4 regions of the Cytobacillus kochii genome follow, and region 2 is predicted to be linked to each of the others. Evidence: riboswitches for the same ligand, from Rfam matches in the RefSeq annotation. Region 2 holds a riboswitch; each other region holds the start of a gene.
What was found. Region 2 has a riboswitch for thiamine pyrophosphate ahead of thiW (energy coupling factor transporter S component ThiW). Riboswitches for the same ligand answer to the same signal wherever they lie in the genome.
Positions count from the first base shown of each region.

Region 1 (7,727 bases), 200 kb from region 2:
TTTAATTTCTGGTGAAGGATTGCAGTTTATATTAACTGAGATGCTGTCTAACTTTACTGGCTTCGCCCCACTAGGTCTTGTGTTAGCTATGATGCTTGGTGTAGGCTTAGCTGATAAGGTTGGTTTACTAGAAACAGCCATTAAAAAGTCGATCTTAAGTACACCAAAGTCATTAGTCACTTATGCTGTTTTCTTTATTGGTATTATGGGGAATATTGCTTCAGATGCGGCGTTTGTACTTGTACCACCTTTAGCTGCGATGGTTTTCTACACTGTTGGTAGGCATCCATTAGCTGGTTTAGCAGCCGGCTTTGCTGGAGTAGGTGCAGGTTTTTCAGCTAATGTCTTAATCGCTGGAACAGATGCATTATTGGCGGGAATTACTACTGAGGCTGCTAAAGCAATCGATCCTTCATTTGTTGTATCACCTGTTGATAATTGGTATTTTATGTCGATTTCTACTGTTCTCTTAACTTTAGTCGGTGGATTCTTAACTGAAAAGGTAATTGAACCAAGATTAGGAAAATATGATGGGGATTTGAAAAAGAATTTTGAACCGGTTTCAGCTATCGAGTCAAAAGGGTTAAGAAATGCCGTTATAGCGGGTCTAGCATATATTGCTATTTTACTTACAATTATCTTCTGGCCAGACTCCCCTCTTAGAAACGAAGAAGGTCGTATGATTCCTTCCCCATTTTTAAGTGGAATTATCCCAATTGTTTTATTATTCTTTATAACGATGGGAACAGCATACGGAGTAACAGTAAAGAAAATCACAAAAAGTGCTGATATTCCAAAGTATATGGCAGATTCGATGAAAGATATGGCAGGCTATATCGTCCTTATATTTGCTGCGTCACAATTTATTGCTTATTTTAACTGGTCCAATTTAGGTACTTGGATTGCAGTCAATGGTGCGGAATTCTTATCTTCCATCAATTTAACTGGTATTCCTGTTATTATTGGATTTATTATTTTCGTCTCTATTCTGAATTTATTAATCTTTAGTGGGTCTGCTCAATGGGCATTATTAGCCCCAATTTTTATTCCATTGTTTATGTTACTTGATTATAACCCTGCTTTTATTCAAGCAGCGTATAGAATTGCCGATTCAACTACAAATATTATTACACCACTAAATCCGTATATCCTTGTAGTTCTTGCTTTTATGAGAGAATACGATAAAAAAGCAGGTTTAGGCACGCTTATTTCCTTAATGATTCCATATTCAATGGTTTTCTTAGTTATTTGGGTAGTCATGCTATTCATTTTTGGATTATTCGGTATTCCGATTGGACCCGGTATCGAAATGTATTTGTAATAACGAGGTATTGTTGCCCGAACATTTATGTTCGGGCTTCTTTATTGCGAAAAATGATAAAATAGATAGAGGTATTTTTTTGAGAGTGAGGAATATTAATCGTTAAACTTAAGAGCTAGAAGTAGGGGAGAGATAGGCATTGGTTAGTTTCAGAGATATACACCATGATGGTAATCTAATAGCAGAGAAAGCCAACTTTGATCACTATGGCACAAAACAGTTCTATTTTAAATATGATGCAAACTTTATTCAATTTAAAATAAATCCTAGTTTGCAAGATTTTCAACTGGCACAGAGGTATTTAGAAGACTATCAGAAAGAGCATAAACAAGAACATTTGAAGTTTTATTTACCAGCAGACGAAATGATTAAAGAGGATGTTTTATTATACCTTTATCAACAATTTTATACGATCGGGTGTCAGGAGTTATATGAAATTAAACCTCTTCAATTTATCTATAAAGATAGAAAGAACGAAATCGTGGTTGAGGAAGTGACAAATGATAATTTACGAGAATATCTACTATTGCAGAGAAACTTTGATCAAGATTATGGTGAGGAATATGTGAATCTTAATAGAAGCATGCATTCCTATCATTATAATGCAAAAGATACGTTACAGTTACTCGCATATGATCATGGTATGCCAGCAGGTTCATTACAAGTATTTTTTAATAAGTGTACAGCTGAAATTGATAATGTAGGTGTGTTACCAGCTCACCGATTAAAGGGGATTGCTGCAAGTTTGCAAGATGAAGTAATGAAGCGATTTAGCAATCATAGGGTTATACTTGTAGCCGACAGCAATGACACGCCAAAGGATATGTATCGCAAACAAGGGTATAAAAAAGTGAGTTTTCGCTATGAAGTAATGAAGTTATTATAAGTAGTAGTTTTTTTAGCTTAAAACACGTATTGTGATAAAAACTCAACAAACGGATATTAATAAATCTGCAGGCGGTGAGAGTAGCCATCTGCAGATCATTTATAAAGATGTAAATTTTGATCATGGTAGAAGCGAGAGAACAGCAAAAAAATGCATAATCGAACCAGCGAGAACAAAAACATGCCACAATGCGTGATGGTACTTAAATCCTCTCCATACATAAAATATTGAACCAGCAGTGTATAGTACGCCACCGATAATGAGGAAAATCATTCCTTGTGTGGGTAAGTGTGTAACCAAGGGCTCCCAGGCAAATATAATTAGCCAGCCCATCAAAACATATAGTAATGTCGAGAAGACTAAAAACTTTTTAACAAAAAAACATTTGAAAACCGTACCAGCAATCGCTAGCCCCCAAACAAGACCAAATAAAGTCCATCCTAAGGGTCCTTTAACTGTTATAAATAGAAACGGTGTGAACGTTCCAGCAATAAAAAAGTAAATGGAAGAATGATCGAGAATCTCAAATACATCCTTTGCTTTTCCAGCAGGTAAACTATGTAGCAAAGTTGATGAGAAATATAAAATAACCATCGTTGTACCAAAAAGAACAAAGCTGACAATATGCCAAGCTGTTCCATATAAGGATGAGAAAACAGTTAAAATGACCAGAGCCGCAATACTTAATAGCGCACCAATTCCGTGTACGATCGCGTTGGCGATTTCTTCTCCCTTTGAAAAAATATGTGTTTCCAAGTAGTATTCACCCATTCTTTATCCAAAATCATAATTCTAGTATAAACATATTTTAAGCTGATAAAAAGTCGAAAGCTTTCATTATAAAGAAAAACTTCACCGAACGAAAAGGGGGAAGGGTCTGGTCTAACGGCAGAGAGTTTAAATGCTTGGAGAATATTTGGTGTTATCCATCCTTGAGTCAATGCCAATTTATGCCGCGGTATTACGTCAGTTGAAGCATTCATCCAACTTATTTCATAATGGTTACTGAAAGAGAAGCTCGACATTGCTTATTTACTAAACTTGCAGTTTCCATTTAGGTTGACATTTATTGATAAGATGATAACATAACTTTGAAAGCATAATTGAATAAATCCACTAGGGGTGCCTTTAAAAGGCTGAGATTAAAGTGTAATAACTTTAAGACTCTTAGAACCTGATCTGGTTGATACCAGCGTAGGGAAGTGGCGTATATAAATTTAGTTAACATTATAACTATAACTAAATGAATAATGTATACAGTAACCACTTTCTTATAGGAAGTGGTTTTTCGCTTTTCTGGATTTTTTATGCTCGATAAAAAAAAGAGAAGAGGTAGAAATGATGACAACAAAAGAAACGTTTACACAATCGTTAAGGAAAGAAGTCCATGATATATGGGAAGCGAATTTTGAACACCCTTTCGTTAAAGGAATTGCTAAGGGAGATTTACCAATTGAGTGTTTCCGCTTTTATGTGTTACAAGATTCTTACTATTTATCACATTTTGCTCGTGTGCAAGCAATCGCTGCTTCTAAAGCAGAGAATTTATATATGACCTCAAGAATGGCCTCGCATGCGCAAGGTACCTATGAAGCTGAACTAGGGTTACATAACAAATTTATGGAGGTATTAAAAGTTTCTGAAGAAGAGTTAAACCAGTTTAGACCCGCTCCTACTGCCTATGCATATACATCCCATTTATATCGTGTAGCAGAGACAGGCACAGTTGGCGAGGTCATCGCTAGTTTGCTTCCGTGTTATTGGATTTATTATGATATTGGGCAGAGCTTTAAAGGGGCAAAACCAAAAGAAGAAATCTATCGTACCTGGATTGATACATACGGTGGAGAATGGTTTGTTAAACTTGTACTGGAACAAATTCATCATCTTGATCGGCTTGCTGAAATTGCATCTGAAACAGAAAAAGAAAAAATGAAAATGGCATTTACCATTAGCTGTCAATATGAATTAGCTTTTTGGGAAATGGCTTATACCCAAGAAAAGTGGCTAAGTGATAAAACATATGCATAAAACTTCATAAATGAAAGCGGGAATAGTGTTAACAGAATAAGGTTAGTTCATACTAACTCAATTCTGTTAACATCATACCCTTTATAATCGTTGTAGTATCAGGGTTGTTTATGGAATAAAGACAATTTGCCGTATCGGATTTTCCTAAAAAGAAGTTCGGACTTCAAAAACTACTCATCTAGTCAATAGAAATGACTTCTACTTCTCCACCCTCATAGACATATAAACTTCCTATATATATATAATGACAATAAGCGTATAATGAGAGACGAATGTTAAATTGAGGAAGGCGTTTTAAAAATGAATAAACAACAAAGTAAGTACAGATGGGTTGTATTTGGTGTTTTACTTTTAGCCTATTTATTTATGGTTAGTCAAAGAACAGCACCTGGTTTAATTACTGATCAATTAATGGAAGAATTTCATTTAACTGCAGCAACGATTGGGCTGATAACGAGTATTCAATTTTTTGCTTATGCTGGATTGCAAATTCCCATCGGATTATTCTCTGATAGATTTGGTCCCAATGTATTTCTAGTCGCTGGAACACTGCTAAACGGGCTAGGTACCATCCTGTATAGTTCGGTAGATAATAGTTATATGCTCATCTTTGCTAGGTTATTATGTGGAATTGGCGATGCTACTATATGGGTCAATTTAGTTCTTGTATTGAGCATTTGGTTCAAGCAGCAGGAGTTTTCGATGCTAGTGGGATTTGCCGGAATGACCGGAAGTTTAGGATTCTTATTAGCAACAGTTCCTTTTAGTTCGACCATTTCTCTATTAGGGTGGCGACTTCCATTTTTAATTGTTGGCATTGTAATATTCACCCTTGGTATGGGGCTTTATGTTGTTTTAATAAAATATCCTAAGAAGAAATTTCAAATGGAAGAAGAAAAAAATCAAAAAGAAACAAATGAACCGTTATTAGTCATCATAAGAAGATTACTTGTCAATCGCCAAGCTTGGGCGACATTCCTTTGTCACTTTGGTGTGGTGGGCACATATATCGGCTTTATTGGCTCTTGGGCAGTTCCCTATGGTATGGACATTTACGGTTTATCACGATCAAGTGCAAGTGAAGTAATTATGTACGGCTTATTTGGTGCCATTATCGGAGCACCATTAACAACCTATCTATCTACTTTTTTTGACAGAGTCAAAGCACCGTATGTCATTGTGCAGATGCTGTCGGTTTCTGCTTGGATCACTTTAGTATTGATGGGTGGAGAGCCACCATATTTATTATTCATTCTTTTATTCGTAATCATAGGTTATGCAAATGGTGCAAGTGCTCTAACCTTTACAGTTGTTAGACAGTCCTTTCATATAAAGGAAGTGGGGCTTATTTCCGGTTTCGCTAATACGGGAGGCTTTCTTAGCGCAGTGTTGCTGCCAGCAATTTTTGGAAAAGTATTGGACCATTTTGCTAATTTTGACGTTACAACCGCTTATCAATATGGACTTTATATTCCTTTAAGCTTTGCGATTATTGGGTTAATTGGAGTATTCATGTTATATGAGCCAACAGTGTATCGTCAAAAACTTCAAATGAGTCAAATGAAAAAATCGGTTGGTTAACAATCGATTTTTTTATTTAGCTAATAAAAAATGAAGAACAATCATCACTTAAAAGGCAGTCGAGTGGATACCTGATTTGTTCACCATCTATCGTCTTTAGAGAAATGTTACTGAAAGTGTAAAATTGATCTTTTTTTATCAAATATTTCTTCATAACAATTGAAAAAATTGGATATTTGTTGTAAGATAGTTTATATTATTAATCTAATTTTAATAGATAACATATTTGTGAAATATAATAGTTACATATAGTAATAATTAAGAACATTCATACTTTGATGATTGGTTGTGTTGACGATGGCGGGAGAACAGAGAAGAAAAAAACGAAATAAAAAAATGGTTTTTCGGATTAATTTAATGTTTTTTGCAGTATTTATACTCTTTTCGATTCTAATCTTCCGCTTAGGTATTGTTCAAATTGTTTACGGAGAGAATTATAAAAAAGAGATTGAACGGGAAGTGGAGGTGCCAGTAGCAAGCACGGCACCTAGGGGGCAGATCTATGATAGTAAAGGTAGACTGGTTGTAGGGAATAAACCCCAATTAGCCATAAGTTATACTCGCTCCCAATCTACAACACAAGAAGAAATGATTCAGACATCAGAGCTTTTAGCGAAGATGATTAAAAAAGACACGGAAGAAGACTTGAAGGCGATTACTGAAAGAGATAAACAAGACTTTTGGATAATAAAGTATCCGAATGAAGCAGCAGAAAAAGTATCGGATAAAGAAAAAGATAAATTGCTAGCAAGTGATATGTCATCAAAAGAAGTAGATGACGAAATATATAAACGAACGCGGGAACGAATAACAGAAGAAGAACTGAATGCTTTTAAGAAGGATGAACTAGAAGTTTTAGCGATATTTCGAGAAATGGCAAGTAGTCGAATGTTGACACCTCATTTTATAAAGAACAAAAATGTCAATGAAGATGAATTTGCTCTTGTTAGTGAGAATCTTCATCTATTACCTGGCATTGATACAACGGTAGACTGGGAACGTTATAATGCTTTGAAAGACGAAGACGGCGAAGTGACATTAAGTTCTGTACTTGGAAATGTTTCAAGTTCAAAAGAGGGCTTACCTAGTGAAATGCTCGAATATTATCAATCTAAAGGTTATAGTCGTAATGATCGTGTCGGCAAGAGTTATTTAGAATTGCAATACGAGTCTGTTTTACAAGGGCAAAAGAAAATCATGAAAAATTACACAGATAAAACAGGTGAAGTAACAAAGCAAGATGTGGTAAGAGAAGGACAAGCAGGAAAAGACCTTGTCTTAACAACTGACATCGAATTCCAACAAGAGGTAGAAAAAATTATTGAAAAGCATGTTCGAAGTCTGAGGGGAAGTAATTACTTTTTAGATCGTGGCTTCGTTTCAGCGATGAACCCACAAACAGGTGAGGTTCTCGCAATGGCTGGCAAACAATTTGTCAAAGATGAAAAAACAGGTGAAACAGAAGTCATGGATTACGCCTTAGGTAATATGACAAGTCAATATTCAATGGGTTCCACTATAAAAGGCGCAACAGTGTTAGCAGGTTACCAAGAAGGGGTAATCTCACCTTGGAGTGTTTTGGTGGATAGACCTTTGTATTTTGACGGAACACAACCTAAACGATCTTGGAATACGGCAGGATTTGGTGCCATTAATGATCTAACGGCCCTTAGGAAATCGTCAAATGTTTATATGTTTTTAATAGCGATGAGAATTGGTGGGCAACAAGAATACATTCCGCGAGGTAAACTTCGTATTGATAAAGATGAAGGTATTAGAAAGTTACGATATAATTTTCACCAGTTCGGTCTTGGGGTGAAAACGGGTATCGACTTACCAGGTGAAGTAACAGGACAATCACCCATTCCTCCTAATGGAGGGAATACGCTTGATTTTGCCATTGGACAA
Region 1 covers NZ_CP085254.1:2,596,857-2,604,583, reverse strand. Annotated here, with positions in the region: gene LG276_RS13385 (AbgT family transporter) at 1-1,321, shown strand, start outside; gene LG276_RS13380 (GNAT family N-acetyltransferase) at 1,461-2,207, shown strand; gene LG276_RS13375 (PAQR family membrane homeostasis protein TrhA) at 2,328-2,963, opposite strand; TPP riboswitch at 3,316-3,425, shown strand; gene tenA (thiaminase II) at 3,549-4,238, shown strand; gene LG276_RS13365 (nitrate/nitrite transporter) at 4,539-5,819, shown strand; gene LG276_RS13360 (penicillin-binding protein 2) at 6,117-7,727, shown strand, end outside.
Region 1: linked by a shared signal. The riboswitch ahead of tenA (thiaminase II) and the one ahead of thiW (energy coupling factor transporter S component ThiW) in region 2 are both predicted to bind thiamine pyrophosphate.

Region 2 (7,727 bases):
ACCCAGTGAAAATTGCTGTCCAAAGCGAATATGTTCGTGCAGTCAAAGGTGGAACGGGTAATGCCAAAACAGGAGGAAACTATGCTGCTAGCCTAAAAGCTCAAGAAGTAGCAGAACAGGAAGGATATTCACAAGTACTTTGGTTAGATGGCAAGGAAAATAAATATGTGGAAGAAGTAGGAAGCATGAATATTTTCTTTAAAATTAACGGTGAAGTCGTTACACCTGAATTGAACGGAAGCATTTTAGAAGGCGTTACAAGAAACTCTGTTATTGAACTCATTAAAGACTGGGGTATTCCTTTATCTGAGCGTCGTATCTCAATCGATGAGATCTATGAAGCACAAAAAAATGGCACGCTAGAAGAAGCATTCGGAACGGGTACTGCAGCGGTCATTTCACCTGTCGGAGAACTATTCTGGAATAACGAAAAACTGACCATTGGTGGCGGACAAACAGGTGAAATTGCCGGCAAACTTTACGAAACGCTAACAGGAATCCAAAAAGGAAAAGTAGAAGATAAATTTGGTTGGATTGTGAAGGTAGACGAAGAAAAAGCTGTTACGACAGCAATTTAATAGAAGAAAAAGAACCACTTGCCATTGATGGTAAGTGGTTTTTTTAAAGGGTTAGGCTAGAAATGTGGGTAGCAGTAAAAGTGGACAAAAACTGAAAGAATAAAGACGAAGTGATGAACTTAGTGAGAAAATGGAATGACTGCATATATTAAAATCACAAAAGGGTTTTACACTTTTTAACAAGCAAATTTGTACTTTCTATTAGAGAAGTTATATATATTGGTATTTTTTTCATGTTAAAAATTCGTTATAATAGAGTAAAAAGAAAGGATGAAGGAATTTGCCAGACCTAAAACCACTCAAACCCTCTTATCAACTCCGATTATTACGCGTGCTCCATCTTAGATCAAAATTGTCCCCTGAGAATGAACAATATCTCAAAATGTTAGAAAAAGGATATGAAGGAGAAAGTAAATGGCGAGATGATTTGCAGCAACTTTCACCAAAATTCCCCATTCTTTATGATGTATTGCTAGAAATTAATCATACATCCTTCCAAATTGATGCACTCTGTTTAACTCCCCACAAACTCATTGCTTTCGAAGTGAAAAATTATAGTGGTGATTTTTTGGTTCAGGACACTAAATGGTATTCACCAACAAACAAGGAAATTAAAAATCCCCTTCTACAAATCCAAAGAAATGAAACCCTCCTACACCAATTCCTTACTAAGCACGAATTAAACATTGCATTTGATTATCTACTTGTTTTTGTTCATCCCGAGTTTATGTTATATGACCGTACAAAGAAACAAAATGTTATTCTTCCACCGCAAATTCCACGATTATTAAGAGAACTAAATCAAATAGACATTCAACACTCTCCATTTCATACAAAAATTGTTCACACTTTTTTGAGTCATCATAAAGAAGAAATGAATTATGCTAGAAAAATCGATTATTGTACGGAGGATTTGGTAAAAGGAGTGGTTTGTCGAGAGTGCAGTGGGCAGATGAGGCGAGCGAGTTTGCGCAAATTTCATTGCTCAAAATGTAGGAGGAACATTTCATCTTATGATGCATTAAGTGAAGCAATCAATGACTTTATTATTCTTTTTCCATCAGAAAAAGTAACAAAGACGGCGATTTATGATTGGTGTGGAGGAGCAATCAGTAGTTCCGCAATACAACGATTCTTACAAGAGAAATATACACTTAATGGTGGTGGAAATTATTTTTATTATCATTAATGGGTTTTAAAAAAGAAGAAATAGTTGAATTATTTAGTAATGAAGTGAAGTAACAGTACCGTATAGATTGATCGGTATTCTGATGGGTTCAATCTACTAGTAAGCAGTTATAAGTTGAAAAAAAAGACTTTGTGCACAAAATAAAAGAAAAAATCTAGATGACATCGCAAAAAGGGGATAGCAAGTCCCTCGGAAAGAAAGCCAGAGATGAGCGCCTCGCAAAAGGGGATAGCAAGTCACTCAGAAGGTAAACCAGAGATAAGCGCCCCGCAAAAGGGGATAGCAAGTCCCTCGGAAAGAAAGCCAGAGATGAGCGCCCCGCAAAAGGGGATAGCAAGTCCCTCAGAAGGAAAACCAGAGATAAGCGCCTCGCAAAAGGGTTTAGCAAGTCCCTCAGAAGGTAAATCAGAGATGAGCGTCTCGCAAAAGGGGATAGCAAGTCCCTCAGAAGGAAAATCAGAGATGAGCGCCTCGCAAAAGGGTTTAGCAAGTCCCTTAGAAGGAAAACCAGAGATGAGCGCCCCGCAAAAGGGATTAGCAAGTCCCTCAGAAAGGAAACCAGAGATGAGCGCCTCGCAAAAGGGTTTAATAAGTCACTCAGAAGGAAAACCAGAGCTGAGCGCCCCGCAAAAGGGTTTAGCAAGTCCCTCAGAAGGTAAACCAGAGGTGAGCGCCTCGCAAAAGGGTTTAGCAAGTCCCTCGGAAAGGAAACTAAAGATGAGCGCCCCGCAAAAGGGTTTAGCAAGTCCCTCAGAAGGAAAACCAGAGGTGAGCGCCCCGCAAAAGGGATTAGCAAGTCCCTCAGAAAGGAAACTAAAGATGAGCGCCCCGCAAAAGGGTTTAGCAAGTCCCTCAGAAGGAAAACCAGAGCTGAGCGCCCCGCAAAAGGGTTTAGCAAGTCCCTCAGAAGGAAAACCAGAGCTGAGCGCCCCGCAAAAGGGTTTAGCAAGTCCCTCAGAAAGGAAACAAAAGATGAGCGCTCCGCAAAAGGGGATAGCGAGTCCCTCAGAAAGAAAACCAGAGATGAGCGCCTCGCAAAAGGGTTTAGCAAGTCCCTCAGAAAGAAAACCAGAGATAAGCGCCCCGCAAAAGGGTTTAGTAAGTCCCTCGGAAAGAAAGCCAGAGGTGAGCGCCCCGCAAAAAGGAGTTATTTAGCAATTTATTATGAACCAAACACAAATGAAAGCCGAGCAAGGGAGTGCCCGGCTTTCATAAATTCGTTTAGGATAATGCGAAATACTTAGATAGTAGAAGAAACGTCCTAATGAACCATAACCATAATCATCACTAGCTTTATCTTATCCCACTAATAATCAATTCAGCAGCTTCTTCAGCTGTTTTCCCGTCAACATTGATTTTTAGATGATATGGTTGATAATGAGCTTGTCTTTCTTTGTATAGATGATACATTTCATCAGTAGAAAGACCATTTAATTTCGGTCTTGTATCTTTAATCAATGGGTATCGGTCAAGCCACTTTTCCCATGAGAGCTCGATAAGGACAACGGTACTGTTTTGTAAACATATTTCGCGGTTCTTACTGTTTAAAAAGGCACCGCCGCCTAATGAAAGAATCTGTTTTTCTTCGGCAGATAGTTGTTCAATCAACTCGCTTTCAGCTTTTCGAAAAACTTCTTCACCATGATCAAGGAAAATTTTTGAAGTTGACATCTTGAACTGTTGTTCAATGCGTTCATCCGTGTCGATTAAACCCCACTGTAATTTCTTAGCTAATTCCGTTCCTATGGATGTCTTTCCGACCCCCATAAACCCAATAAGTACAATACTCTTATCTTCCATAGACTGTCCTCCCGAATGTTATATAAATATCATATCATAACGTTTTATGTCGCAACATCGTTTCTATCCCATGTTTTTTATTTTCATTTCTATCATTTCATGTTATATTGACATCATATATTATAAGTTTTCACTGGGGGTGCCTTCACATAGAGGCTGAGATTGAATGCCGTTCAAAACCCTTTGAACCTGATCTGGTTTGTACCAGTGGAGGGAAGTGTGTCGATGTAGTCGTCCTCGCTTCCTTTTGGAAGTAGAGGATTTTTTTATATATGAATAAATGCTAGGGGTGCCAAATACTTGGCTGAGATGAACCCTTTGAACCTGATCTAGTTAATACTAGCGTAGGGAAGCGAGTGACGTCATACATATCATGATGACCAAAGCCGCTTATACAAACTAGCGGCTTTTTTATTTTTATCGAAAGGAGGAAAGGTCTATGAATAAAATCCAAAAAATGACGATGACGGCAACGATTGCAGCCATCACTACTGTGTCGAGTAGTCTCATTTTTATTCCGATTGGAATAGCGAAAATTTTTCCGATTCAGCACTTGGCGAATGTATTATCTGCTGTACTTCTTGGACCATGGTATGCCGTTAGTCAAGCGTTTCTTTCATCTACATTGAGAAATATGATGGGGACAGGAAGTGTTTTTGCCTACCCCGGGAGTATGATTGGCGCATTACTTGCAGGGTTCCTTTATCAAAAAACGAAAAAAATTGGCTTCTCAGCACTAGGTGAAGTCGTTGGAACGGGAATGATAGGGGCAGTAGCGACTTATCCGATTAGTACATTACTTTTAGGACAAGAAGCCACCCTTTTCGGATTTCTACCAGCATTTATGGTGAGCTCGTTTACTGGAGCAATTTTAGGATATGGTTTATTAAGAGTATTAATAAAGAATAAAGCTATTGGAGGTTACATCAATGAAAACAGCATTAACGATCGCAGGTTCTGATTCAGGAGGAGGAGCTGGGATTCAAGCAGATCTTAAAACTTTTTCCGCCAATGGTGTGTTCGGCATGTCCGTCATTACGGCGATTACCGCTCAAAATACAGTAGAGGTACGATCGGTACAGGATATTGAAATCAATATTATAAAAGACCAAATAGAAGCTGTGTTTGATGATATCCAGGTTGATGCTGTCAAAATCGGGATGTTGTCATCTAGTGAGACTGTAAAAATCGTCGCAGACCGTTTAAATCATTATAGTCCAAAAGTGATTGTGTTAGATCCTGTTATGGTTTCGAAAGGTGGACATCATCTTTTAAAGGAACAAGCTATTGAGGCATTAAAAGCGAAGATGTTACCACTTGCGACTGTAATTACGCCAAACATTCCTGAAGCTGAAGTACTTTCGGGTATGACGATTCGCACGGTTGAAGACATGGAGCAAGCTTGTAAAAAGTTATATGAATTAGGGCCAAAAGCCGTCTTATTAAAAGGTGGACATTTAGAAGGAGAACCGAATGACTTATTATGGGATGGTCAAAGTTTCAACTGGTTTAATGGTCGAAGAGTAGAGACAAAAAACACCCATGGTACAGGTTGCACTCTCTCATCTGCCATTGCTGCCGGGTTAGCAAAAGGGGAAGAACTTGTTGAGGCCATACAGTCTGCGAAGAATTATATTTCTATAGCGATTGAGCATAGTCTAGCACTCGGTCATGGGCATGGTCCGACAAATCATTTTTATGAGTTATACAACAAAGCAAAGGTGGAGGAAAGATAATGACGATTTCAAGTGAAGCAGTTGAGAGAATCTTTCAGCAGTTAAAAGAACATACCCCACTCATTCATCATTTAACAAATACAGTAACTATTAATGATTGTGCCAATGTGACCCTAGCAATGGGCGGTTCACCTGTTATGGCCACACAACTCTTAGAAGTAGAAGAAATGGCTATGATGGCAGATGGGCTCGTAATTAATTTTGGTACTATTAATGATGCAATGTTTGCGGCGATGATTAAAGCTGGACAAACTGCCAATCAAAAAGGAATTCCAGTAATATTTGATCCAGTGGGTGTTGGTGCAACCAATTATCGCACAAATAAGGCAAAGGAGTTAATTAGCACAATAAAAGTGTCCATTATTCGTGGCAATGCTTCTGAAATTTCAGCTCTTATTGGTAATAATACTAAAACGCGTGGTGTTGATGCAGGGGCAATTGAAATGGCACCTGAAGCACTTGCACAGGAGGCAGCCGAAGTTCTAAACTGTCTCATTGTTATTAGTGGGAAAGAAGACGTCATTACAGATGGTAGGCAATTCGTTGTGATTGATAATGGAGATTCCCTTTTGACGAAGGTAACTGGAACTGGCTGCATGACAGCTTCATTAGTAGCAACTGCTGCTGCTGTTTCAGAAAATTGGTTTGACGGGGCTGTTATTGGTATGGCTACTATGAGTCTAGCGGGGGAAATCGCAGCAAAGAGCTTACATGCCGGTGAAGGGTTAGGTTCATTTCGAGTGAAGCTAATGGATACGATTAGTACAATGAATGCAGCCACTTGGCTAGATGGAGTGAGGCAAAACTAATGGATTACCGTTTATATTTAGTCACAGATGATAAAATAGCAAACAATGAATTATATGATATTGTTCGAAGTGGTGTAAAAGGTGGTGTGACCATCGTTCAATTAAGAGAGAAGACAGCGGATGGTCAACTCTTTTATGAAAAGGCGAAAACATTACAATCTATATTAAAGCCATTGGATATTCCACTGATTATTAATGATAGAGTAGACATCGCTTTAGCGGTAGGTGCAGCAGGTGTGCATGTGGGACAAGATGATCTGCCATGTGCCGTCGTTAGAAAGATTGTTCCTGATGATATGGTAGTTGGTATCTCTGTATCTAATGTGGAAGAAGCGAAACTTGCTCAAGAACAAGGAGCAAATTATGTTGGAATAGGTTCGGTGTTTCCGACAGCTTCTAAATCTGATGCTGATTTATTAGCACCAGGTATGCTCGAGGAAATCATTGCAGCGATTGATATTCCTGCAGTCGCTATTGGTGGTATTCAACTAGAAAACATAAAAATGCTTAAAAATCGAGGGTTAGCAGGTGTTTCTGTTGTCTCAGCAATTAGTAAATCTAAAAATCCAGAAAAGTCAGCTCGAGATTTACTTCAGTTATTCCTTTAGACCTAAAATATATCATAAGTGTAGTTAAAGAGAACTTATTCCATTGACAAGATACTATTAATATACTAAAATTACTTTTGGTTCGAGATATTTCATTTTAGTGTATTTCGGATAAATTATTACGACATTCGGAGGTCTTCACATAATGGCAAAAGTTCTATTTGTAAACGCAAGTGATCGTCCAGTTGAAGCTGGAATTTCTGTAAAAATGTATCATGCATTTTTACAATCATATAAAGAATCAAATCCATCAGATGATATTACGGAATTGAATCTTTTTGAAGAAAACATGCCTTACTATGGTAATGATGCAATCAATGGTACTTTTAAAAAGAACCAAGGGTTGGAATTAACTGCTGCAGAAGAAAAGGGTGCGGCGTTAGTTGAGAAGTATTTAAATCAGTTCTTTGATGCTGATAAAATCGTTTTCGCATTCCCACTTTGGAATTCAACTGTACCAGCTCCATTGATCAGCTATGTTTCTTACTTAGCTCAAGCAGGTAAAATGTTTAAATATACTGCTGAAGGTCCAGTAGGATTTGCTGGCGACAAGAAAGTGATGCTTTTAAACGCTAGAGGTTCTGATTATTCACTAGAAGGTATGGCTGCTGGCGAAATGGCAGTTAACTTAGTAAAAACAATTATCAGCCTTTGGGGCATTACTTCTCCTTCAGAAGTTGTGATTGAAGGACATAACCAATACCCAGATCGTACACAAGATATTATTGAAGAAGGATTACAAAACGTAGCTAAAGCTGCTGCTCAATTCTAATTCGATACGAAAGCATCTCTATATTTTTGTAGAGGTGCTTTTTTTGTCTAAAGGAAGTTCTAAAAGTTGTATTGAGGAAGTCACGGTCGCTCATTCTTTGCGTAAACCTTGAATAAACTTGATTATTATCACAAAACTCGATGATGTGTAAAGAGGTTAGGATTCAAAACAGGAAGACATTTTAAACAAGCTAAATAGATAAAAACGTATTCGCAGTTAAATAGATATATTTTAA
Region 2 covers NZ_CP085254.1:2,394,241-2,401,967, reverse strand. Annotated here, with positions in the region: gene LG276_RS12455 (branched-chain amino acid aminotransferase) at 1-578, shown strand, start outside; gene LG276_RS12450 (nuclease-related domain-containing protein) at 859-1,767, shown strand; gene LG276_RS12445 (hypothetical protein) at 1,975-2,922, shown strand; gene LG276_RS12440 (shikimate kinase) at 3,061-3,567, opposite strand; TPP riboswitch at 3,693-3,800, shown strand; TPP riboswitch at 3,843-3,935, shown strand; gene thiW (energy coupling factor transporter S component ThiW) at 4,007-4,528, shown strand; gene thiD (bifunctional hydroxymethylpyrimidine kinase/phosphomethylpyrimidine kinase) at 4,497-5,303, shown strand; gene thiM (hydroxyethylthiazole kinase) at 5,303-6,112, shown strand; gene thiE (thiamine phosphate synthase) at 6,112-6,720, shown strand; gene LG276_RS12415 (FMN-dependent NADH-azoreductase) at 6,866-7,492, shown strand.

Region 3 (7,727 bases), 2.1 Mb from region 2:
TGCCATTATAGCTGACGTTTCTAAACGTACACCGATAATCGCATTTGCCCCTTTTTCTTTGGCATGCTCTACCATTCGACCGATTGCTTTCTGGCGAGATTCCGTCATCATATCTGTATATTCCGAGACTTCTCCACCGACAATCGTACGTAATCCGGCCACGATATCTTTTCCAATATGTTTCGATTGGACTGAATTTCCCCTAACAAAACCTTTTAACTCTTTTATTTCTTTACCTGGTATTGTTTCAGTAGTCACGATAATCATTTAATTCATCCTCCTCTTTTCTACGAACGTTTCTTACGATGATATAGAATATTAGTGGTACGGGTGCTTGAATTAAGGCGATAATACCCCAGAACCAATGATTCATCCCATTTTTCTTTGCATTAGTAAATAAAAAGATACTTTGTGATAATAAAATAATAGCTACTAAGAATAGTAAAAAGAAATCAATATTCGTCATGTCGCACCTTCTCTCTATGTTTTTGGATTTGCAGCAAGGTATAACAGATGACTAGAAGGACTGTAAGACCTTGTAATGTGATAAAGACAACTGGTATTTGGGTTAATGTTGTAAAAAATAAAACGAGAATAAGTGTTGCTATTCCGCCGAATAAGAGTAATTCTCTTCGCCATTTTCTGCTAGCTGCATCCTTTTTAGCGATGACCATTTTTTCAAACCAATCTTCACTAGGAGTAGAGATGGGGTTATTTTCCTCAAACTGTGCAAAAGAACGTGTCATTTCTTTTGAAAAAACTTCTTCATCCTTGTTTGATAGGGTTTTCCATTGTTCCTGGGCCTTTCTCATCTTCACCCATCTCCTTTCGAATGGTTTTAATTCCGCGGTGAACTCTAGATTTTACTGTTCCTTCAGCAATTCCAAGCATTTTGCCAATCTCATCATACGCATAGCCATAATAATGTTTTAAAATAATCGGCACTCTTAATTCATCTTCTAATTCACCGAGAGAAGCTAATAAGAAATCCCAATCTTCATTTTGTGACTGTGCCTGCCATTTTAATTTCCGCATATGCTGTGCTTTAAAAGCATCAGCTCGCTTTTGGCGCCTTTTTTGATCGATATATAATTTTGTGCCAATGGATATGATCCAAGTGGAGAATTTCGATTTCACCTGAAATTGATTTAATTTTTCAATCGCTTTTGTCATCGTCTCTTGTGCCAAATCCTCAGCTTCTTCTCGATTAAGGGTGAGCTTCATTAAATAATGAACGAGAAGGGGATAACTCTCTTTAAATAAGTGAGCTAACGCCAGGTTATCGCCTAGTTTCGCTGCTTTAATCCATTTTTTCTCTTCCAAACCTTGCCCCCCTTTTCTTTGGATTTACTACTATGACGATTAGTGTTCTCCTTTCGTTCACGAAAAATAAAATTTTTTGAATGGAGATAGAGATTATCTCTTGTTATCGCATAGAAGTTATGTGTGCATGAATAAAAATGTAAATGATTTTCTACCATTTGCCTTTATAAAAAAGATGTACCAGAATTAGCTACACTTCGATATTTCACTAACTGGGACAGTATAATTCAACAAGAAGGAGATATTTAATACATGACGAATTAAACCTATATAGCTAAATTTGGAGGTAATCTATGAACCCTATTTTAAATCAAGTTGGTACTGTGTTTATTCCCGTAAGCAACATTGAAGAAGCTCGTAAATGGTATTGTGACATATTAGGTTTATCAGCAGATGGTGAAATATTATTTGGTCATTTGTATATAGTACCTATGAACGGAACAGGAATTGTATTAGATAGCAAGATTTATTCAGAGGATAATATTTTCAAAACTCCACCTTTTCATTTGAATACTAATAATATAGAACAAGCATATGAGTATATGAAGGGTAAGAATGTCGAATTGACAACAGAAATTGAGCATAACCAATGGTTTAATTTCAAAGACCCTGATGGGAACCATTTAATGGTTTGCAAATGTTAAAACTGTTGCGGTTAGCATTCGCGGCATAAGGCACATTGAAATGATCAATCTTTTTTATAAAAAATTCATATAAATTTAAAAGTATTACGCCATTTTGATTCAATCTTTTTTCAAAATGGCGTTTTTGTATTTGTTAGTAACGGCGTTTAGGAATAAAATTAGTCAAATAATGGGGGGATGTCTGTGCAAACAAAACAAAGTGAAAAAGTAATCAATTCAATTGAAAAATCATTTAAAAAACAAGTCCAAAAAAACAAAAATTTAAAGAGTGCATTTTTACTTGTTCATTCTGAAAAGAAAGGTATCCATTTAAATATCGCAGAAGGGTCAATGAATCCAAAACAGCCAGCATATATGGCAAGCGTAGGAAAAATATTCACGTCAGTTTTGGTTAGTATTTTATATGAAAACGGTCAATTATCATTCGAAGACGGTATTACCAAATATTTAGATCGAGAATTATGCAAACACCTTCATGTTTATCAAGGTAAAGATTATACGAATGACATTAAAATTAAACATCTACTAAATCAAACGTCTGGTTTGTATGATAATTTCCGTCCATTACTTGAAAGGCTTCTGGATGATCCAAACTTTACCATAACCCCACAAGAGGCAATTACTTGGGCAAAAACACATCAAAAACCTCATTTCCCTCCAGGTAACGGCTTTAAATATACTGATACAAACTATCATCTATTAGGCTTAATCATAGAAAAAATAACAGGAATATCTTTTCATGTAGCTATGAAACAATATATTTATCAGCCCCTCAGTATGATGAATTCATCTGTGTTACACTATTCTAATCCATTAGACAAAGATACCCAACATTTAGCAGACTTTTATATTAATAAAAACAACCTAACTAATCACAAAGGATACGCAGGTCTCGACTATGCAGGCGGTGGAGTAGTATCTACTGGAGAAGATATGTTGAAATTTATGAAAGCGTTAGTATCCTATCAATTATTGAAAAAGGAAACGCTTGAGAAAATGATGAATGATAAAGCAAAGTATGGGGTAGGAATTGAGTATGGATATGGAATTATGCAGTTTAAATCAGTTCCACTACTCATGCCGAAAATATTTAATGTCTGGGGACATGCAGGTGCCACAGGAGCCTATTTATTTTATCACCCTAAGATGGATACCTATTTAATTGGTACTTTTAATGACTTTTCTTATGAAAGAAAAGGTGTCAAATTTATGTTAATGAAAGTAATAAACCAATTGAGTAAAATTAAATGAAAGAAATGCGACTTCTTATATTCAGTTAAAGGGCACGTTTGTGGAGTAACACAGGCAGAAAATGATCAAACTCTTTTATAAAAAACAACCTTAAAATTGGTATAGAAGAATCCATTTTGATTAATCTTTCTTCAAAATGAATTCTTCTTTTTTACCGTAAAATAAGGATTTACGAAGTGTTTTTGCTCAAGCTCTATTTCAAACTACACATACAATATTCCGTTTTGTGTAAAAATTACACATTAAATGAGAGAGATTTGCGAGGATTTTATACATATTTTCATTCATTTTTTATAAAGAACAATTCGTGCTTTATCACTGTATGTTGGCATGTATATTTCATGGCTAACAAAAGCGCAAACGAAAAGCCAGTTCCCACAAGGGTTCTAGCTTTTTGGAATTCCCGATAAATGAGACGTTATGTTTACTAGAATGTATGGGCGCTGTATATTTCTTTGTCAAGAAGGGTTTGTATTGCAAGGTGTATTATTACATGAGGTTCGCTTTACTTCTCTTTTTTAACTTCTTCTTCTGAGGCTTTACCTTTTTTAAATGAACAAAAGTATAATAATGAAGATAATTGAATGTTCGAAAATGAGATACCTTCTAATTTGTTGAACGATTTATAAATCCAATAGTTTTAAGTTAAAGCATTTCTTTGTAATAAGGAATGCTTTTTTATATTTGTCTAAAATCCAAAGATTATAACAACAAATTAATAATGTTTAGGAACAAAAAAATATTGTGAAACGATAAATTTTATATTAAAATCAAATAGAAATAAATAAGTGAGGTGCTTTTTATGAAACGTGGTTCAACACTCTTTTTAAAAATAGCCGTTTTCTTTATTGGTACTCCAGTTTTTTCCTTAGGTATAATTGGGTTGATTTGGTTACCTAATAATCCGGCAAATCCAGATTATGCCTATATGTTATATCCCATTGTAATCGGAATGTATTTATCGGCAATTCCCTTTTACATTGCACTTTATAAAGCTTTTAAGCTTTTAAGTTATATTGACAAGAACCAAGCTTTTTCGCAAATTTCCGTAAAAGCTTTGAAGCATATAAAACTCTGTGCAACCATATTCAGTATCTTATATGTGGCAATTTTGCCATTCGTTTTTATGTTAGCTCAAGTAGACGATGCCCCAGGTGGTGCAATAATCGGAATGGTCCCTATCTTTGCTTCGATGGTAATTGCAGTATTCGCTGCAGTTCTGGAAAGGCTTTTACAAGAAGCGATAAATATAAAATCAGAAAATGATTTAACGGTCTGAGGTGAAGGAATTGGCGATTATAATTAATATCGATGTGATGTTGGCGAAAAGGAAAATGAGCGTCACAGAACTTTCGGAGAGGGTTGGAATCACGATGGCTAATCTTTCTATTTTGAAAAATGGAAAGGCAAAAGCGATTCGGTTATCCACTTTAGAATCCATTTGTAAGGCTTTGGAATGTCAGCCAGGCGACATATTGGAGTACAATAGCGACGAAGAACTCAAGAATAATAAAGTATAGAAAATAAATTTATTCCATAATCGGGGTAGCGTCAGGAAAATGCGATTTTACAACGTTAAGAAATTACAATATTAAAAAGCCCAATTTCTACAGCATTAAAATTTCTGTTATTTCGATTGAGAGGAATCATGAAGAGGCACTCTTATATCGGCATAAAGGGGAATTCAAATGAGCTAACTATAATCCAATGAGCTAATGATGTGTATCATTAGCTCATTTCGTTTGCGTTTCCTTTATATTCGATATTAATAAAATTTCTCCTATCACACTCAATCTTCTTCGTGATATAAACTATCGAGTCGGTTGCCAACTATCTGCAGATTCGGCGTTGTTATAAATCATGGTCTTCTTCGGATCATCATGGCCGGCCAGAAAATAGAAGAGATGATGGAGGTTTGCCTAGCTGCTTTTGACGCTTTCATTTTGGAAGTATTGTGAAGAGTCGATTGCATGGTTATCTTATGGATATCACGCCGATGTACATGCCACCCTGATTCCTCAGTTCCATCTCATCGTGCGAAAATCTCCCAAAAAGATATCTTAAAAAAAAGGCCCTGAGTTTCCCCCAGAGCCTTTAGTTGATTAATATGCTTTTTTCAGAAGGACCTTATTGGCTGTTGTGTAAAGCATGACAACGACTAAGGCACATACGATAAAGGTAGGTAGCATATATGTTCCGTTATATACGAGTGAGTAAAGTGCGACAGGTTGATCTGCCGGAGCATAGGCACCAAATAGGACTATGCCTGATAAATAATGGCATAAGAAGCGTAAGAAACTTCCTAAGAAAACGCCACTAATAACATACATGTTTGCTTTGGCAAATTGGCCGTCTTGATAATTTTGTACAACTTTCTTCATATAGATGCCTGCGAGTCCGACAACAGCAAAGGCTACGAAATAGTCAATGATCCATGAGGCGAAATGAAAAGGAACAGCTCCTGTTAAGATTTGTAGTCCTCCTAATAATAAGCCCGTTAAGACGCCACCTTTAATACCCCAACGAAAGGCCATTAAGAAAACCGGTACCATAGCAAGTGAGATGGACCCACCTTGTGGCCAAAATCTCCCCATCAGTAAGCCCGATAAGAAATCAAGTAATAATGCCAAAGCTGCAAATATAGCAATTTCCACCATAAAAAGTGTTTTATTTTGTTTCATGTTTTTCCTCCTTCTCCGAAAAGAGAAGCGAACGAGTAAACCTGTATTACTTTTTTGTCATGAAAAAAAGCAATACATAGGCGGTGATGGATGCCTAGTATTGCTCATATCCAAAACCACGATCCCTACGCTAGCATTATCTAACAGGTTCTTAGGGTCAGAACGAACTCGCTCACTCTCAGCCATATTAGGCTCCCCTTGTGGAAGTATTAAATTTATCCTCGGTTAGAATATACTATGACTTTCATCATAATTCAAGAATCTTTTTTTTGGTAAGAGAAAAACAGATTATTTGTGAAACTTATTCCCGAGTTAGTCGTAAAAATAAACGAGGAGTGATTTACATGAAGAAGGTTTTTGAAGTGAACCATCAGGGAGATCATATACTAGTTGAGAATTACTGGATTAATGGTGAAAAGCTATATGTAAATGGCGAATTACAGGATGAAAATTTAGGACTTGCTATAAGAGGAGATTTGGAAGGAAAGTTAGAAGATTCAAGTCGAATTAAAGTAACTATTGGTGGTTTTCTAACTATTAACTGCAAAATATTTCTTGAGAATCGTTTGATTTTCTCTTCTATATAAAGAATAGAAACCTAGGGGGTAGATGGAATGGTCGGGTCAATGGATACTGATTGGTTTATAGATCATTGGTTAAAAGAAGATTTTAAGGAAATTTATAATGCAACCTCAAAAGTGTTTCAAGGGATGGTATCAAGGGCCGATTTTGTCCAGATGGGTTCATCTTTTAATGCAGGTGTACAAAGTTATCAATTAGTCTCACAGACGAATGTCTTAAATGTCGATCAATTCGTATGGGTGGATCATACAAAAGCAAAAGCGGTCGTCGTTGGATTCGACGAAAAGCATACGATTGCAAGCCTCTACTTAAAACCATATTTTGTCTTTCCTGAAACAGATAAGATCTATACGAAGAATGAATATATTATGCCAGTAATGGATGAATGGTTTATATTTTGGGGTGGCACAAATGAATTCATTAATTATCATTACGCTTATGAACATCAAAGATATGCCTATGACCTTTTAAAGGTGAAGGATGGCTCTACATATAATGGTAGACCGGAAAAGAATGAAAGTTATTATGCTTTTGGGGCCGAAGTCATTGCTCCGCAAGATGGAACGGTCATTCAGGTAGTCGATGGCCTCGATGACAATATACCTGGGCAGATGGATGAAGAACACCCGCCAGGCAACTATATTGTGATTGAGCATGCACATAAAGAATATAGTATGATTGCTCATTTTAAAAAAGATACGATTATTGTGAAAGAAGGAGAACAAGTTCGCCAAAAACAATTACTTGGCAAATGTGGGAACTCAGGTAACTCTTCTGAAGCGCATATTCATTTTCAAATCAGTAACTCTGGCGATTGGCAGAAGGGAAAATCGATTCGCATTCGTTTTAAAAATCGCCTGGAACCCATTCAAGGAGAGGTTGTCACAAATAACCTTACTAAATATCAGGATCGATTCGAAGAGAGATTTGACAAAGTTGAAAATACCTTGACGTTTGCAGATTACATCTTTGCCGTTCCTCGTGCTATTCTCCAGTTGTTTAAATAACAATCTGGAGAAAAGTAGAACCTGTAACTTGTTTATTCCTCCCATTTAATCAAACGTTTGTTTAAATACTAAGCTTCAGGACCATATTTCAATGTATCGACTAATAATTGCGTATTGCGATTAAGGTTTGTCCCTTTGGTTAGGATATAAGAAAAGGCTCGTTTTGCATAAAGGCCTTCTATCGGTACAATCTTTAATAGACCGTATGTTAATTCCTCTTGTATGGCTGCCTCGGATAG
Region 3 covers NZ_CP085254.1:308,172-315,898, forward strand. Annotated here, with positions in the region: gene LG276_RS01740 (YbjQ family protein) at 1-267, opposite strand, end outside; gene LG276_RS01745 (sigmaY antisigma factor component) at 248-466, opposite strand; gene LG276_RS01750 (YxlC family protein) at 453-812, opposite strand; gene sigY (RNA polymerase sigma factor SigY) at 766-1,323, opposite strand; gene LG276_RS01760 (VOC family protein) at 1,617-1,967, shown strand; gene LG276_RS01765 (serine hydrolase) at 2,145-3,218, shown strand; gene LG276_RS01770 (DUF2975 domain-containing protein) at 4,021-4,497, shown strand; gene LG276_RS01775 (helix-turn-helix transcriptional regulator) at 4,508-4,738, shown strand; gene thiT (energy-coupled thiamine transporter ThiT) at 5,321-5,899, opposite strand; TPP riboswitch at 6,004-6,108, opposite strand; gene LG276_RS01785 (hypothetical protein) at 6,244-6,486, shown strand; gene LG276_RS01790 (peptidoglycan DD-metalloendopeptidase family protein) at 6,514-7,488, shown strand; gene LG276_RS01795 (LysR family transcriptional regulator) at 7,557-7,727, opposite strand, start outside.
Region 3: linked by a shared signal. The riboswitch ahead of thiT (energy-coupled thiamine transporter ThiT) and the one ahead of thiW (energy coupling factor transporter S component ThiW) in region 2 are both predicted to bind thiamine pyrophosphate.

Region 4 (7,727 bases), 690 kb from region 2:
GCGGAATATTTACACTCATCCCTCGTTCAAATTTACCTGAACAAATTCTAAGAAAAGCGATTCTATCCCTATGTGCAGGATTCATATTCGCTTGAATTTTAAAGATAAACCCTGAGAAATCTTCTGTTAAAGGATTGATTTCTCCAACAGTCGATTCTCTTGGTTGAGGAGAAGGAGCAAACTGTAAATAAGATTCCAAAAACGTTTGCACACCAAAATTAGTCAAAGCACTGCCAAAGAAAACAGGTGTTAAATCCCCTGAAGCAATGCGGTCACGCGAAAATTCATTACCCGCTTCATTTAATAACATAATTTCTTCTAACGTTTGTTCATAAAGCCCTGATTGTTTTAGAGCATGTTCTTCGTTAATTTCTCCTTCATCATTCAATTCAAGGAAACGATCCTCTTCATCTACCCTAAATTGTTCAATACGATTATTAAAACGATCATAAATGCCTAAAAACTCTTTCCCCATTCCTATTGGCCAATTCATCGGATATGATTCAATCCCCATTACTTCTTCTAATTCAGCTAAAAGCTCTAACGGCATCTTACCTTGTCGATCCAATTTATTGATAAATGTAAAAATAGGGATACCTCTCATACGGCAAACTTTAAAGAGTTTTAAAGTCTGATCCTCGATCCCCTTTGCTGAATCAATGATCATAACTGCACTATCCACTGCTGTTAATGTACGATAAGTATCTTCACTGAAATCTTGGTGTCCTGGTGTATCTAAGATATTGATTTTAGCTTGATTATACTCAAACTGCATAACACTAGACGTAACCGAAATACCACGTTGTTTTTCTATTTCCATCCAGTCACTTGTTGCATATTTCCCTGTCTTTTTCCCTTTAACAGTCCCTGCATCACGAATGGCCCCTCCGAATAAAAGAAGCTTTTCTGTTAAGGTTGTTTTCCCAGCATCCGGGTGGGAAATAATTGCAAATGTTCGACGCGATAATACTTCGTCTTTAAATGTACTCATAATAAAATTCCTCACTAACATGTATAAATTCTTATCTGTCGCTACTGCGTACCCTCAATTTTATCCTTGTATTAGAAACTTTGCAATGCGTAATCAATATATGGCATTTTCTTTAAAAAGATAACCAATGAGTTTGCACGTTTTATACACAATATATAATCCTCTTGTCATCCAAGCTTAAATGCAAGTTTCATTACAAACAAAAAAGCTGACATAAGATATGCCAACTTTTAGTTGAAATTACTTCTCTAAATTGTTTTTCTTCTTCTCATTAGAGTCCTCATCATCATTAGCTAAACCTTTAGCAGAGTTTTTAAACTCTTTCAACGTCTCTCCCACAGCTCGTCCAATTTCAGGTAACTTCTTCGGCCCGAAAATAATGAGGGCCAGTACAAGTATAAGAATGAGACCTGGTATACCAATATTTGATAACATAGTATCACTCCTTTATGTAAGACATAACGTAAGGTGATTATTTATATTTCAATTCCCATTATAATTGAACACCAAATAAAGGCAAGTAAATTCCTTATTAGCAATCCTTTTTAACACGATAAAAAGAGCCTCATGTGACTGATGTCACCCATGGCTCCTTATCATTAGTTCATCTTCGTTCAATAAGATAGAAGGGTTTGCTTTACATAGAAAAACGGTGATTACCGATTTCTGTAACAACTTCTCTCGTATTCAACCAAGATTGCGGTACGATTGTTGGATTGTGGAAAAAGACCGTTTCATCTGGCAATGCATGATTTTTCATTGCTTGCTTTACTGCTTTTTTTGCTTCTTTATCTGCAGGCTTATTAATCGAACCATTATCAACAGGTTGAAATTGCTTATTTTCATAAATAACACCACGAATGGTATCAGGAAAACGTTCGTCCTGCACTCGATTAATCACAACTTCTGCAACAGCTACCTTTCCTTCAAACGGTTCGCCTTTCGCTTCTGCATGGATAAGTCTTGCTAAAAGATCCTTCTCCTCAGATGTTAACGAAATGTCAGGCTTCTTTTCTTTCTTTTCTTTTTCCTCTACTTTAGGAACGATAAGCTTATCACCTTTTTGAACCGTTCGATCTTCTAGGTGATTCATCATTGTTAATTCTTCCTCAGACACTTCTAATTGATCAGCAATGGAAGAAATTGTTTCGTTCCCTTTAACCTCATATATATCATAAACATCTAATGTCTCAGCATAAACGCGTAAATCAGCAGATTGGATGAAATGGACTAAAAACAATGTACTCGCTGCAAAGATAACTGCAATCAGTTTCAATATTTTTTCCTCCATTCAAATATACATTTAAATCAAAATAACAAAATTAAGACTAACATGGATAGAAAGACTACTTCAAACGCAATGTTTTCCATGGGTAATCAGGATATTTCTCCCATCTTAATTTAGACTAGCATTATAATAAACTTCTGCTATAATAATGGTGGAAATAAAAACGCAAATAAACCAAAATGTGGGGGGACCAGTAATTGCTGGTTGAGATTTCATCCGTTTTAGATGATGACCCTTTGAACCTGATCTGCCTCATAGCAGCGTAGGGAACATATTTAAAACAATTCATATGTTTTTGATATGCGCCCATGGTGAATCCTTTGGGCGTTTTTTATTTCCTTCAAAAAATAAAAAGGAGGAAATGGAATGAAAGGATGGTTCATATTGCTTCTTTTCAGCGTGTTTCTATTAGCTGGGTGCGGGAATTCCAGTGAAGATGCACAAACAGAAATGGGAGAAAATGAATTAAAAAAAGTAAACTTTGTACTTGATTGGACCCCAAATACAAATCATACGGGCATTTATGTTGCAGCAGCAGAGGGTTACTTCGCAGAAGAAGGATTAGAAGTTGAAATCATGATGCCAGGCGAAACAGGGGCGGATCAGCTCATCGCTTCAGGAAAAGCAGATTTTGGCGTAAGTGTACAAGAAGCAATCACGCAAGCTAGAGTCCAAGATGTGCCAATCGTCTCGATTGCAGCCATCATCCAACATAATACCTCGGGGTTTGCTTCACCAGTTAGCAAAAACATTCACACGCCGAAAGATTTTGAAGATCATACGTATGGTGGGTTCGGTGCACCTGTTGAAAAATCAGTGATTGATTCTTTAATGAAAAATGATCATGCAGATATTAATAAAGTCTCCATTCTTAATATAGGTGACACAGACTTCTTTACAGCTGTTAAACGAGATGTTGATTTTTCTTGGATTTATTATGGGTGGACAGGAGTAGAAGCGGAATTACGTGGTGAGGAATTAAACATGATATATCTGACTGATTACTCCAAAAAACTAGATTACTATACACCCGTTATTGCTACGAATGAAAAGATGATTCATAAAAATGCTGATATTGTTCAAGCCTTTATGAAAGCCGTTTCCAAAGGGTACACATTTGCAATTGAACAACCAGAAAAGGCTGCAAACATTTTACTTGCAGCTGCGCCTGATTTAGATGAAGAATTGGTAAAAGCATCTCAATTCTGGCTAGCAGAGCGATATCAAGATGATGCAGCACAATGGGGAGAACAAGACTTATCAGTATGGGAGAATTATGCTGATTGGATGCTTGAATATAATCTATTAGATAAACCATTAGATGCAGAGGAAGCATTTACAAATCAATTTTTACCAAATGGAGGGAAAAAATAATGGCAAAAGCTTTAGTAAGTATACAAATCATTCCAAAATCAGCTAACGGACTAGACGTTATCGCTCTTGTAGACGAAGCGATTTCGATTATTGATAAAGCTGGTATTCCATATGAGGTAAACTCTTTAGAAACGACTATGGAAGGTCATTTATCAGAACTGTTTCCTATCATAACAAAAATGAATGAACGTATGGTTGAGCTTGGAAGTCCGAATGTTATTTCTCAAATTAAAGTTCTTTACCAGCCAGAAGGCATCACTTTAAATACATTAACTGAGAAGTACCGCTAATGTTGCAGAAGTTTATAAAAAGCTGGAGCGCTTTATTGGTGCTCTTGCTTTTAATTATTTTGTGGGAAACCGCTGTAATGCTATTTGCTATACCACCATGGTTACTTCCTGCTCCAACAAGTATTCTATCTGAAGCAATAGCCGGGTGGGATTCCCTTACCCCCCACCTATTATCAACCATACAATTGACCACCATAGGACTTGTAATTGGTACTACGATTGGAATTTTTACTGCTATCACGCTTCATCTAGTTCCGTTTTTAAAAGAAGCAATCTACCCTTTACTCATATTATCTCAAAACATTCCAATTATTGTGTTAGCACCATTACTCGTCATTTGGTTTGGGTTCGGTTTATTACCTAAATTAATCGTGATCACCCTTGTTTGTTTTTTTCCTATTGTCATAGCCACATTAAACGGTTTCGAGCATACACCTAAAAACCTGAAACATTATATGCTTATGGCTGGTGCAAGTAAATGGCAGTTATTTTGGAAGCTAGAACTCCCCTTTTCATTATCATCCTTATTTTCCGGGATTAAGATTTCTGCTACATATAGTGTAATGGGCGCGGTTATTTCTGAATGGCTAGGTGCGAAAAATGGCCTAGGTGTGTATATGACGCTCGCTTCTTCTTCTTTCAGAACAGATCGCGTCTTTGTGGCCATTATCATTATTATGATCATGAGCTTAATACTTTTGGGCTTTATTCATCTCATCGAAAGTAAACTGGTACGTTGGCATATAAAGGAGAAGCAAATATGAGTCTTTTACAACTTAAATCTATTGAAAAAAGATATTCAAGAAATCATGTAATAAAAGATATTTCTATGACAGTAAATGAAGGTGAATTCGTTTCAATTATCGGACCTTCAGGTAGTGGTAAAAGTACATTATTTAATTTAATCGGTGGAATGATGCCACCCGATAATGGTGTCATCCTTTTAAATGGACAACCTATTATAAATAAAAAAGGTTCTGTTAGTTATATGCCTCAATCGTCCTCCCTACTCCCATGGAGAACAGTCTTACATAACGTAATGTTAGGACAAGAATTAAGTGGGGAGATCGGCAATAAAGTGCAAGCGACTAAAATGCTGGAACGGGCAGGATTGATTCATGAACTTGAAGCACTCCCTCATGAACTCTCAGGTGGGATGAAACAAAGAGTGGCATTCATTCGTGCATTACTTAGTCCTCAACCAATCATTTTATTAGATGAACCATTTGCTGCATTAGATGAATTCACAAGATTAAGCTTACAAAAATGGCTGCTCGATATATGGGAACAGAATAGAAAGACGATTGTATTTATCACTCACCATATTGAAGAAGCGATCTTTTTATCCGATACGATTTATGTGTTATCAAACAAACCAACGACGGTTAAAGAAAAATTAACCGTCCCTTTCTCTCGCCCAAGACATGAAGATATCATCTTAAGTTCCGAACTTCTATCCTTAAAGAAAAGAATCAAACAATTATTGGAGTAAAACGCCACGTGATTTAAAAGCGTATATCTTATCTTCTCTAGAGAAATAAGATATACGCTTTTACAAAAATAATGGCAAAAAATAAGCCATCTATCATAATAGATGGTAATGATCCCCATATGTGTTTTTCCAAATTTTCTTTAATGATTTAATAGCTCTCGTTGTGGTAATTCTCACCTTGTCTTCTCTCCAACCTAAAATTTCTGCAGTTTCTTTTATGGTACATTCTTTTATTTTTCTTAACACTAGTACATTTCGATAATTCGTTTTCAAGTGATTTATTGCCTGATATAACGCATGAACCCCCTCATCCTGAATAAATTGTTCTTCTGGAATAGAACGGTTTTTTATCCAAGCTTTATTTAAATATAACTCCTGTTGTAACTTCTGTTGTTTTCTAATAAAATCAATCGTCGTATTTTTAGCAATACTGAATAACCAACTATGGATTTTGTCTTGGTGCTCAACCTGATTCTTTGATATAAAAGCTTTAATAAATGTTTCTTGCGTTAGATCTTCCGCTGTTTCTTGTTGCTCAATCATTGAATAAATAAACCTAAAGATTTGATGATGATAAATACGATAGATTTCAATAAATGATTGGCCGTCTGATCCCAACCCCTTTTCATCCTTTCTTTATCTTTCCTAATATTACAATTCCAAAGAAACTCGAAATTTCCTTCTTTTCCTTTTCTAAAAAAAGCGACAAGTTTTTTCTAGAAAATAAGACAAGATTACTTTCAGTTTTAAACGAAACTATTTACCTAATACAAAAAACTTTCCATAACCTCCGTACTAATTTTCCTATACTCTCTCTATTTAGTTCCTTTTTAGTGAAACATACCCTGCAACATTTATTTCCACTATTGAATATACAAAAAATTATTTCTTTTTACCCATAGAACGAACATCAAACTCCTCTCCTCTTACTATCGACCCTATACTTATGAACGCAATCAAAAGACTTATAAAAAATTGTAAGATTTTCCAACACAATTACTAATTACTTAATTTTCTAAAAATTTAATCAATTATCTGTCCTTTTTTTAGAAAACAAGCAAAGAATCGGCAAAAATTCTCATAGCATTGGATTCAAATGTACTAATTATTGATTTGTTCGCTATTACGATTAACTCATTTTAAAAAACGAACAAAAAATTCGACATTTTCCGACAACTTCGAAGCCCTTCGTTAGCTAGAGTGTTAATCATAAGGAGAGCTACTTTTATTTTAAAAAGTAAACACTCCTTCAATATATGAGGAGGTGAATAACAAGGATCATTCAAATATAATGAAAACATTTTTAGGAGGGGAATTACTTGAAGCGTAAAAGAAAAAATGGTTGGTTTCGTCTACTAAGTATTGCCATGATTGCTTTCTTAATCGTGCCAATGATGTTTCCTAGCATCAGCTCTGCTAGTAATAAAGGTGTAAGTACCTCTGTAGCAAAGTCAGCTAGTGAAGTAGCAGAAAACAAAATAAGCAAAACATTGACGAAAGAATTTAAAAAAGAAGAACAAGTCACATTTTTAGTGAAATTCAAAGAGAAAGCTGATCCTCAAAAATCAGCACAAAAAGCAGAAAAAGCTGCAGCTGCTCAAAAACAGTCTGCTGCTCAAGCAAAATATATGAAACGTTCAGCTATTGTTTCAGATATGAGAACAGTGGCAATTGAAACACAAGATAATGTGCTTTCTTACCTTGAAAAACAAGAAAAGAAAGGGAACGCAAAAGAAGTTCAATCTTTCTTTATCGTAAATGCGGTTGCTGTTACAGCAACTAAAGATGTAATGGAACAACTCGCTACTTTCCCTGAAGTGGAAAAAATTCTACCAAATGAAACAAGAAAGCTACATACACCAACGGTAGAAGAGCAAGCAAAAGCGGAAGAAGCTGGTAAGATCAATAATATTGAATGGAATATTGATCATATCGGAGCACCTGCTGTGTGGGAAATGGGCATAGACGGTTCAGGTACAGTTGTTGCTTCCATTGACACAGGTGTTCAATGGAATCACCCAGCATTAAAAGAGAAATATCGTGGGTTTGATCCTGCTAATCCAGAATCACCAAATCATGAGTACAATTTCTTCGACGCTGTAAGTGGCAATGAAGAATCTTATGATGACCACGGTCACGGTACACATGTAACGGGTACTATGGTTGGTTCTGAGCCAGACGGTGGCAACCAAATCGGTGTTGCGCCTGGCGCAGAATGGATTGCTGCTAAAGCATTAGATGCTGGCGGTAGCGGTTCTGATGCTCAATTAATTGCAGCTGGTGAGTGGATTT
Region 4 covers NZ_CP085254.1:1,704,036-1,711,762, reverse strand. Annotated here, with positions in the region: gene LG276_RS09065 (peptide chain release factor 3) at 1-991, opposite strand, end outside; gene LG276_RS09060 (twin-arginine translocase TatA/TatE family subunit) at 1,232-1,426, opposite strand; gene LG276_RS09055 (cell wall hydrolase) at 1,629-2,267, opposite strand; TPP riboswitch at 2,453-2,565, shown strand; gene LG276_RS09050 (ABC transporter substrate-binding protein) at 2,646-3,653, shown strand; gene LG276_RS09045 (thiamine-binding protein) at 3,653-3,943, shown strand; gene LG276_RS09040 (ABC transporter permease) at 3,943-4,707, shown strand; gene LG276_RS09035 (ABC transporter ATP-binding protein) at 4,704-5,435, shown strand; gene LG276_RS09030 (RNA polymerase sigma factor) at 5,529-6,053, opposite strand; gene LG276_RS09025 (S8 family serine peptidase) at 6,755-7,727, shown strand, end outside.
Region 4: linked by a shared signal. The riboswitch ahead of LG276_RS09050 (ABC transporter substrate-binding protein) and the one ahead of thiW (energy coupling factor transporter S component ThiW) in region 2 are both predicted to bind thiamine pyrophosphate.